3 regions of the Paenibacillus sp. OK076 genome follow, and region 1 is predicted to be linked to each of the others. Evidence: riboswitches for the same ligand, from Rfam matches in the RefSeq annotation. Region 1 holds a riboswitch; each other region holds the start of a gene.

The links. Region 1 has a riboswitch for thiamine pyrophosphate ahead of BMY78_RS14580 (thiamine phosphate synthase). Riboswitches for the same ligand answer to the same signal wherever they lie in the genome.
Region 2: another riboswitch for thiamine pyrophosphate. It lies ahead of BMY78_RS25375 (ABC transporter substrate-binding protein); the one in region 1 lies ahead of BMY78_RS14580 (thiamine phosphate synthase).
Region 3: another riboswitch for thiamine pyrophosphate. It lies ahead of BMY78_RS00055 (ABC transporter ATP-binding protein); the one in region 1 lies ahead of BMY78_RS14580 (thiamine phosphate synthase).

The regions. Positions count from the first base shown of each region.
Region 1 covers NZ_FOCH01000001.1:3,313,970-3,317,108, reverse strand. The annotation lists gene BMY78_RS14585 (ABC-F family ATP-binding cassette domain-containing protein) at 1-900, shown strand, start outside; TPP riboswitch at 965-1,074, shown strand; gene BMY78_RS14580 (thiamine phosphate synthase) at 1,313-1,987, shown strand; gene thiO (glycine oxidase ThiO) at 1,992-3,139, shown strand, end outside.
Region 2 covers NZ_FOCH01000004.1:120,992-124,130, forward strand. The annotation lists gene BMY78_RS25370 (thiamine-binding protein) at 1-61, opposite strand, end outside; gene BMY78_RS25375 (ABC transporter substrate-binding protein) at 285-1,325, opposite strand; TPP riboswitch at 1,547-1,659, opposite strand; gene BMY78_RS25380 (NAD-dependent epimerase/dehydratase family protein) at 1,805-2,560, opposite strand; gene BMY78_RS25385 (VOC family protein) at 2,579-2,965, opposite strand.
Region 3 covers NZ_FOCH01000001.1:6,639-9,777, forward strand. The annotation lists gene BMY78_RS00045 (ABC transporter substrate-binding protein) at 1-272, opposite strand, end outside; gene BMY78_RS00050 (ABC transporter permease) at 390-1,235, opposite strand; gene BMY78_RS00055 (ABC transporter ATP-binding protein) at 1,222-1,989, opposite strand; TPP riboswitch at 2,160-2,262, opposite strand; gene hisC (histidinol-phosphate transaminase) at 2,368-3,139, opposite strand, start outside.

The sequences.
Region 1 (3,139 bases):
GATACGGAGTTTATGAATGAGGTCGTTAACGTTATTTATCATCTGGAATTTGCCAAGTTGACGCGTTATGCAGCGAACTATAACAAATTCCTTGAAATGGCCGACATGAATAAGGCGCAGCATATTGATGCTTATGAGAAACAGCAGGAGTATATCAAGAAGCAGGAAGATTTCATCCAGCGGAACAAAGCCCGTGCTTCTACTTCCGGTCGTGCCAAGAGCCGTGAGAAGCAGCTCGGCAAGATCGAACGGATCGATCGTCCAGACGAAGCGGCCAAACCCACATTTAAATTCAAGGATGCCCGGGCGAGTAGTAAAACCGTCTTTGAGGGCATTGATTTTGAAATTGGATATTCGTATGCATTATTGCCCAAAATGACGATGACGATTGAGCGTGGCGAGAAAATTGCCATTGTTGGCTGTAACGGTGTAGGTAAATCCACACTGCTCAAGACCATCTTGGGAAAAATCCCACCAATCAGCGGTAAGACTTTCTTGGGTGACTATTTGGAGACAGCCTATTTCGAACAGGAAGTACGTGCAGGAAACATTACCCCGATTGAAGATGTGTGGAATGAATTTTCTCATCTGACACAGAATGAAGTCCGGGGGCATCTCGCACGTTGTGGATTGAAAAATGAGCATATCACCCGTCCGCTTAACGCGCTTAGTGGTGGTGAACAAGCCAAAGTTCGTTTGTGTAAACTTCTGATGCGTGAAAGTAACTGGATTTTGTTCGATGAGCCTACAAACCATTTGGATGTAACGGCCAAAGCAGAGCTGAAACGTGCCTTGCAAGAATTCAAGGGTACCGTGCTGCTCGTATCCCATGAACCTGATTTTTATGAAGATTGGGTTACCAAAACGTGGGATGTTGAAGCTTGGTCCGAGAAACAATAACGTAATAAATGGAAATGTACGGTGACAAAAAAAAGTGTCTATGGTAACATAGGCTACAGCTTCATATGAACACTAGGGGGGCCGCACGATGCGGCTGAGATGGAAGAATGCGATTCCGGACCCTTTGTACCTGATCTGGATCATACCAGCGTAGGGAAGTGGCGCGTTTCAGCTAATGACAAAGGGCGTTATCGATAACTTTGCGATATGGCCTGCAAGATGATTCATGCGGTTTCTAAGTATACAGCGTTGCGACTATGTTGGTTTCTGTAGTTGTTATGCATTATGTATATATAGAGTAATCCCATGCGACAGTCATTCAGTTGATCCATGAATTCTAAATTCGTGGCCACTCCCCTACGGGAGTGGCTTTTTTGTTGTTTTATATCCGCTTAAATCATACAAGAGGAGGGTGAACAGGACGGAAATCTTCCACGAACAGTTAACAACACGATTATTCGAACTGCATGTGGTTTCACCAGGTACAGGAGACTTGGACTCTTTTCTGAATATTGCTAAGGATATATGGCGGTGGGTCGATTATATCCACATACGGGAAAAAAAGCTGCCCCTTGAGCAACAGATGTATTGGGCGCAAAGTCTCAGAACACGAGGTGTCCCATTTAACCGAATCATTCTGAATGGCTCCACTCAGCTTGATCATCATGCGTTGCTTGGTGGTGTGCATTGGGGTCAAGCAGTTATTCGGAAATACGATAAGGATGTGTTGAGGAGAAACAATCGGCTTCGCGTAGGAGTATCGGTTCATTCTCTGGAAGAAGCAAAAGTTGCAGAAGAACGTGGAGCGGATTATCTCTTTTACGGGCATGTATATGCCTCACCCAGTAAACCAAATTTCGAGCCCAGGGGACTTGCTTCGTTAGCAGAGGTATGCGCTAAAGTTTCAATTCCGGTCATCGCGATTGGTGGGATTGCAACGGAGAATATTGCTGCCATTCGAACTGCTGGTGCCCGTGGAGCCGCTGTGATTTCGTCGATTTGGACGAATGATCAGCCGGAACTGGCTGCCGCTGCATTGCGACTGGCGATTACGGATTCAGAGAAATACGCCGAACCAAGGAGATGATGCCATGAGAAAGGAAGCAAGAAGCCGAAGCGGGAATCGTTCAGGGTATCATCCAGGCACAGTATCGAGGAGTAAAGTTGGAGCAGAATTTCGAGGCAAGCTTCATGCAGAAACCATTATTGTAGGCGGAGGCGTTATCGGTTGTGCTATCGCATGTGAACTCGCTACCCGAGGTTATGACGTTCTTCTGGTTGAGCGTGCTCGGATCGCTGGTGGAACTTCCTGTGCAGCCGCAGGCATGCTTGCCGCTGACAGTGAGGAATTTACTCATGCTGTGATGGCAAAGCTTGCCCGGCAGAGCAGAGCTTTGCTTCATGAGCAGAAGGAACGAATCAGTGCGCTTAGCGGCGTTGAAATGGGGCTGCAACAGCAAGGTTTTATTACTCCTTTTCGCTCATACAGTGAGGTCAGCAGTTACAAGAATAATCGATCGTCTACCTTATCTACAGAACATATTTGGTGGGATCGTGTCGCTGTCCAACAGGAAGCTTCATGGTTAAACAGGGATACGTATGGAGCATTTTACAGACCTTCCGAGAGCGAGGTTCTTCCTGTCAACTTAACGCAGGCTTATGTCAGATCGGCTCAAGCAATGGGTGCAAGGGTGATGGAAGGTGTACAGGATGTCCGTTTGCATACGGATGTGAATGGAGTGCAAGGGATCAAGACTTCAATAGGAACGATGACATCGAGAAATGTCATTATTGCTACAGGGTTACATGGTGAAGAATTGATGAGACATGTGGGTCTGAAATCGCCTGTTTTACCAGTAAAGGGAGAGATTGCAGCCGTACAGTTTTCACCTCACCATGCCGGGTACAGGCCAGACAAAACGGTGTATGCAGAGGATATATATATTGTTCCCAAAGCTAATGGAGAAGTATGGATCGGTGCAACAAGCCTTCCTGGAAGAACAGATATGAACGTTTCGGTGCAAGGCATTCAGAAGCTGCTTGCAGCTGCAACAAACTGGGTACCTGGCATAAAGGAAGCCCATTTTATCCGAGCGTGGGCGGGTGTCCGTCCTTCGACTCCGGATGGATTGCCTTATGTGGGGGCTTGCGAAAGTGTTCCCGGTTTATTCGCTGCTTTTGGACACTATCGTAACGGCATATTGCTTAGTGCGATTACAGCGAGCCTCATGGCTGACTT
Region 2 (3,139 bases), on a different contig from region 1:
AGGAATTTTCGCCATTTGGCGTTTTAGGAATGACTTGAATGCTAAGTAGTGTGCTTGCCATGAAAGATCACTTTTCCTTTCGAGTTAAATTGCATGAGTTAAACCAGCTTTACACTTGACCACTCCGATTGCAGTACCCTCTTCCGATCGCTGTTATCCCCGAATTTTTTTGATTTCATTTTCCGCAAGGGGAAAATCCGGGGATAAAGGCGACCACTTCGTTTCTTCAGATGGGTTCTGCACTCTTCGTTCTGGTGTAAAAAAAAGTTAAACTTAAAAAATTTTTATTGGGGTAAGAACTCGTTTGTATACGCTTTGGATACATCTACCTGCTCATCGAGCAGTTTTTTGCTAAACATCCAATCTGTATAGTTCTGCCATACTTCCTGCTTCTGCTCACCCCAGCGCGGTGCGTCATCCTGATATTTCGGACTCAGCCACTTCTGGCTTGCGAGTACGAGGTCCTTATCCAGATCCGGTACGGCCTTGATCAGAATGTTCGCAGCGTCTTCGGGATGATCAATCGCATATTGATATCCTTCGGAAGTGGCTTTCAGGAATGCTTTGACCAGCTCGGGATCGTTCTGAATCGTCTTTTCATTGGTAACGAGTACAGGAGTGTAGTAGTCCAGTGCCTCGGAATAATCCTTCACATATAACATGTCGATCGGTTCGCCGCGCAGTTCGGCTTCAATACCCGTCCACGCGTAGAAAATCCAGGCAAAGTCGATATCACGTTTCACAGCGGTGAAAAAGTCGGCGTCACCCATGTTAATGTTTTTCACTTTGGATACATCGGCGCCTTCACCTTCCATAATGGATTGCATCACGGCTTCTTCGACTGGGGAACCCCAGCCGCCATAGGTTTTGCCTTCAAAATCTTTGGGAGACTTGATGTTTCGATCCACCGGAGCGGCAAATCCGGACGTGTTATGCTGAATAACCGCAGCGATGGACACGAGTGGTACGCCTTGTGTGCGGGCCTGAGTCACGCTCTCCTGATAACTTACGCCAAAAGGCACTTCATTTGATGCAACCATCGTATCTGCGCCACCGGCACCTGGTTGTACAATCTCTACGTTCAAGCCTTCGGCCTTGTAAAAACCTTGATCTACGGCCGCATACAGGCCGGTATGATTCGTATTTGGTGTCCAGTCCAGCACTACTTTAATGTCCTTGAGGGCTGCGTTGTCACCTTCATTGCTGTTTTCGGTATTGCTGCTGCCAGTTTCTCCTGAAGGTGCAGCTTCTTTGCCGCCACATGCGGCCACAGCCACTAGTAGTACGCATAAGAGCATTAGGCCCATCATTTTACGCCATCTCATCTTCATTTCTCTCCTTCATGTTGTCCGGCCAGTGGCACGGGGTACTCCTTGGCTTCATATCCAAGCATCTTGCATAAATCGACAGATTTATACCAGCTATGATCCGGATGACGTCATTTTTTTTAGCTCTCTGGCTATATAAAAGAACATTAAAAAAGCGCCCCGTTAATCCGGGACGCGTGCAGGCGTTAGAGATGTGGCACTCAGCAAAGAGGCTGGGCCAATTCGATATACTCCGATTCCTACGCTGGCATGATCCAGATCAGGTCTAAGGGTCAGTATCTTGGTGGGATACACTCTCAGTCGGCCTATTCCGACTCCCCTGGGAAACTATGAAGTTACGGGCATTACTATGTGTAATTATAGGCCAGAGGCCTATGCATGTCCAGTCAGGAACTGGATGGGGACACGTATGAAGTTATCAAACAGGCCGTTATACATATGTATAACGGCCTGTTAAGATGTGTGATTTTCAACAATTATCGTGGCGAATCATATAAGGAAATCTGACTGAGTGCAAAAGCATCGGATTTCGGGTCATAGCCTACCTGTTTCTGAGTGGCTTCCAGATTCAACCGTTTAAACCTATTATTCGATATCCCATGCAGTATGGTGAAGGGCTCCAGCTCTGTAGCTGTAATTGCTTTGAACATCAAATTACACAAGTCAGCCGGACTAATATACGCGCTCATATCCCTTGCCTCCAGCACGGGTCCATCCGGTTGAAAATCATCATATGCACCGATACGTATTGCAACACTTTGTAAACCTTCGGTATACGCAAAATAGGAAGCAAGCGATTCTCCAAAACATTTGCTAACCCCGTACAAATTCCGTGGGCGTGTCGGCATGTCTGGATAGACCTGAGCATCAATGGGATACCCCTCGATCGTCTGTGCACTGCTTGCCAGAATGACTCTTTGCACACCTTGGTCCTTGGCTGCACGGAATACATTAAATGTACCTTTGATATTGATGTCCAACAACGATTCATAGAATCCGGCATGCGGGGAAGGATCTCCCGCCAGATGTACAACCACATCCATGCCTTCGCAAGCGTGCTGACAGGCTTCGGGATCTGTCACATCCAGTGTCATGATCTCATGGTCTGTCCCTTGATACGTATGCAGTCTGTCGATATTCAAATCTGTTAGTCGCAGGTGAAATGCTTCTGACAAGTGTTGGGACACGTCACGTCCAATTTTTCCGGCTGCACCGGTAATTAAAATGTTCATAAAAATCAGCTCCAATTTTTAGCGCTGGAAGAACTCAATCCATTCCTTTTCAGGTCCATAGATGAAGAAATAACGGTAACCGTTAGGCAGTGTAATCATCTCTCCATCAATAAACTCGGCCTCGGTTTCTTTAATGCGGTTATACTCGGCCTCAAGGTCATCGACATGGATGGCAAAGTGGTGCACCGTACCTTCGGAAGGCAGCTTGTCGCTGTATCCCTGAATCAACTCAATCTCGGTCTCATCGCTTCCGTTGAAGCCGAGAAAGGCGAGCTGAATGACACCGTTGGTATGGGTTACCCGGTCTTTCAATTCAAGACCAACAATCTCCGTGTAGAAACGCAGCGTGGTCTCCAGATCGCGAACGGCAATGCCGACGTGGTCAATGCGCTTTTGAAAACTCATAATCAAAAATCCTCCTTTAAATATGCAGTGGATCTTTTCTACCATTTTAAGGGATATCATAGGGCTGTACTACGGGGTTGTCAAATCCGATTTTTAATTTGGGAAAATTATAATTGTTCACAGAATGTTCACTTATGAGGAAGGCTTCATCATCTCTATAATTACGAAGGTAAA
Region 3 (3,139 bases), 3.3 Mb from region 1:
ATATCAACATCCAGACCTTGATCCGCGAAGTAACCTTTTTCCTGTGCAGCATAGATGAAGGAATGCACTGCATTCGGATACCAATCGAGCATGATGGACAGCTTGTCTTTGGATGCCGATGACCTCTCGGCCGCAGATGATTCTGTATCTTTTGCATTGGAAGTTGAATCTGTGGCAGGTGTGTTGATACCCGTATTTCCGCATCCGCTGATGGTAAGCAACAGGGTCATGAGCAGAGTGGGGAGCAGGGAGTAGATATGTTTTTTCTTCATAGCTTCAAATTCCTCATTTCCTTTTATCTGTTTATCATTCATAAGTTTTACATTCCTGAGATGGGATAACGCTGCGCTGTAATTTTTAGTCGATAGCAGGGGATTGGGCAAAGCACACTACGTCTGTTTTGGCAGGTCTGCCTCCGGAAATGATCCAGCTTTTCTTCTACCTGCATGACGTGGTGTACCGAATCTTCTCTCCATCCATGCAAGGAGTACAAACAGGGCGATACCGAGCAGGGATAACAGCACAATGGCGGCGAACATGGCGTCCGTGTTCATATTGCTCGACATTCTGCGGCTGAAGTAACCAAGGCCCTTGCTTCCACCGAGCCATTCCCCGATCGTTGCACCGACCACACAATAAACCACAGACATTTTCATTCCCGAAAAGAAGGAGGGAAGGGCAAGTGGAATCTGGAGTTTGCGGAAAATATCCCACTTGCTGGCCCCCATCGTCAGTAGCAGTTCACGCTGCTCCGGATCACCCTGGCGCAGGCCATCGTAGGTGCTCACCACAATTGGGAAAAATGCGATCAGGAATACCACCGCGACTTTACTCCACAGCGTGTAGCCAAACCACAGGATGAAGACGGGGGACAAGGCAATCAGCGGGATCGTCTGACTGATCACGATGAAGGGATATAACGCTTTTTCAATCGACCGATTCATATGCATACCCGTTGCAAGTGCAATTCCGGCACCAATGGACAAGCCAAAGCCAACGACAACCTCCATCAAGGTAGCGGGCAAATGTGTACCCAGCAGAAGGTGGCGATGCTCATACAGGGAACGGACAATCGCCGTCGGGGCTGGAATGATGAAGGAAGGCACCCATCCCATACGCACAATCCACTCCCAGAGAGCAAGCAGCAGGATCATGAGCAAAAGAAATAGACCATAACGGGCAAGCCAACCTCTTGCGCTATACTTCGTGCTATCTCTCAAGTTACCGTCTCGCATGCAATTGTTCCTCCAGTCGTCGTCTCATCTGAACGAGAGCGGGTTCGTAGATCATGTCCGAATGTCTTGGACGCGGCAAAGGTACCGTCAGATCCAGCAGCTGTTGGCTTTGGCCCACCGGAGTTAACAGAATAATCCGATCACTGAGCAGCAGGGCTTCTTCAATGTCATGCGTGATGAACAACACGGTTTTGCCCAAGCCTTCCCAGAACTCCAGCAGCCAGCGATGCATCTCACGTTTGGTCAGGGCATCGAGTGCGCCGAATGGTTCATCCAGCAGCATGAGCTGGCCACCTGTCAGCAACGTACGAAGCAGCGCGACACGCTGGCGCATGCCACCTGACAGCTCGTCCGGGTAAGCATGCGCGTGGCCAGATAAGCCAAATCGGTCGAGACCGGCCAGAATGTCCGCTCGAATTCGTACCTTATCCTGCCGACCTGGAGCAAGTTCAGCGGGGAGCATGCAATTCTCCATGACGGTTCGCCAGGGTAACAGGAGGTCCTTTTGCGGCATGTAGGCCACCTGCCCCAGTCGCTTTCCTTCCTGAACCCAAGGAATATTAATGGTTCCGTGGGTTGGCTCAAGCAGGCCTGCCAGCAGCTTGAAGAGGGTGCTTTTACCGGAGCCGCTGGAACCGATGAGCGAGACGAATTCGCCTTTGGCTACACGCATCGACACATTGGAGAGCACGGGGGAATCCCTTTTTCCCGGGAAGGCGTAGCTCATGTTATGAATGGTTATGTCGTTATCCATCTCGATCCGTTCCCCTTTATTATTCAAACTTCAAACTGCGTGATCTTTAATTACACCTTCTGATCTGCCCGAAGAATGCGAAAAAGACCCACCCATTTCCGGAGAAATGAGTGGGTCTGTAAGTTCAATTCACATTAAATTTCATCATCAACATGAAAAAATCCGCTTACTGAGAGGCCGCTCCACTTCCCTCCGCTGGTATGATCCAGATCAGGTTCAAAGGGTCCGAATCGTTCGATTCGTCTCAGCCGCAAGGCTCCCCTAGTGCAATGATTAAGATATGCAGTTGTGTGTTCAGCATATATCACATGCAAGCAGAATGTAAAGAGGGCGGCTTAAAAGAAGTGTGCGTAATGAGAGTTAGGAAAGTAACCTATTCTAATCGTTTGAATGTAACAGTGAATCAAGCTCACCGATCAGCCGGACAATCTGCTCAGGTGTGCCAATCGTAATCCGAAGCCAGGTAGGCATACCGAATTCGGCACCGCCGCGGACAGAGATACCTCTGTTCAACAATTCTTTGGTAATCGGGCCGCTATCCTGCAACAGATCCACCATGATGAAATTGGTTTCGGAAGGGATGTAGGGTAATTTCCACTGATCAAAGGATTGCATTAACGTTTCCCGTCCCTGACGATTGTATTGCAGGCAATGAGAAACAAATTCATGATCATCCAGGCTGGCCGAAGCAGCGGCTTGGGATGTGGCTGTCAGACTGATGGGCAGCTTGACCCGGTTAATGCCTTCAATGATGCTTTCATTCGCGATGCCATATCCAATACGCAGTCCGGCCAGTCCATATATTTTGGAGAAGGTCCGCAAAATAATCAGATTATTATACTGCTCCAGCAGCTTAACCGTATCAGGGTAATCTTCACTTTCCGCGAATTCATAATACGCTTCATCCAGGACAACCACGACATGGGAGGGAACATGTTCGAGTAAATCAAGCAGGGCATTTGCCGTGAAAATGGTTCCGGTCGGATTATTCGGATTGCACAGCCAGATGATTCGGGTAGAAGTATTAATCCGCTGCCGGAATTGCTCCAGATCCAGTGAATGGTTGACCAAAGGCACTTCATGAATGACCCCGCCTGCCAGCAGCGTAGCGCCCTTATACCAGTTAAAGGAGGGCACCGGAATGAGTGAT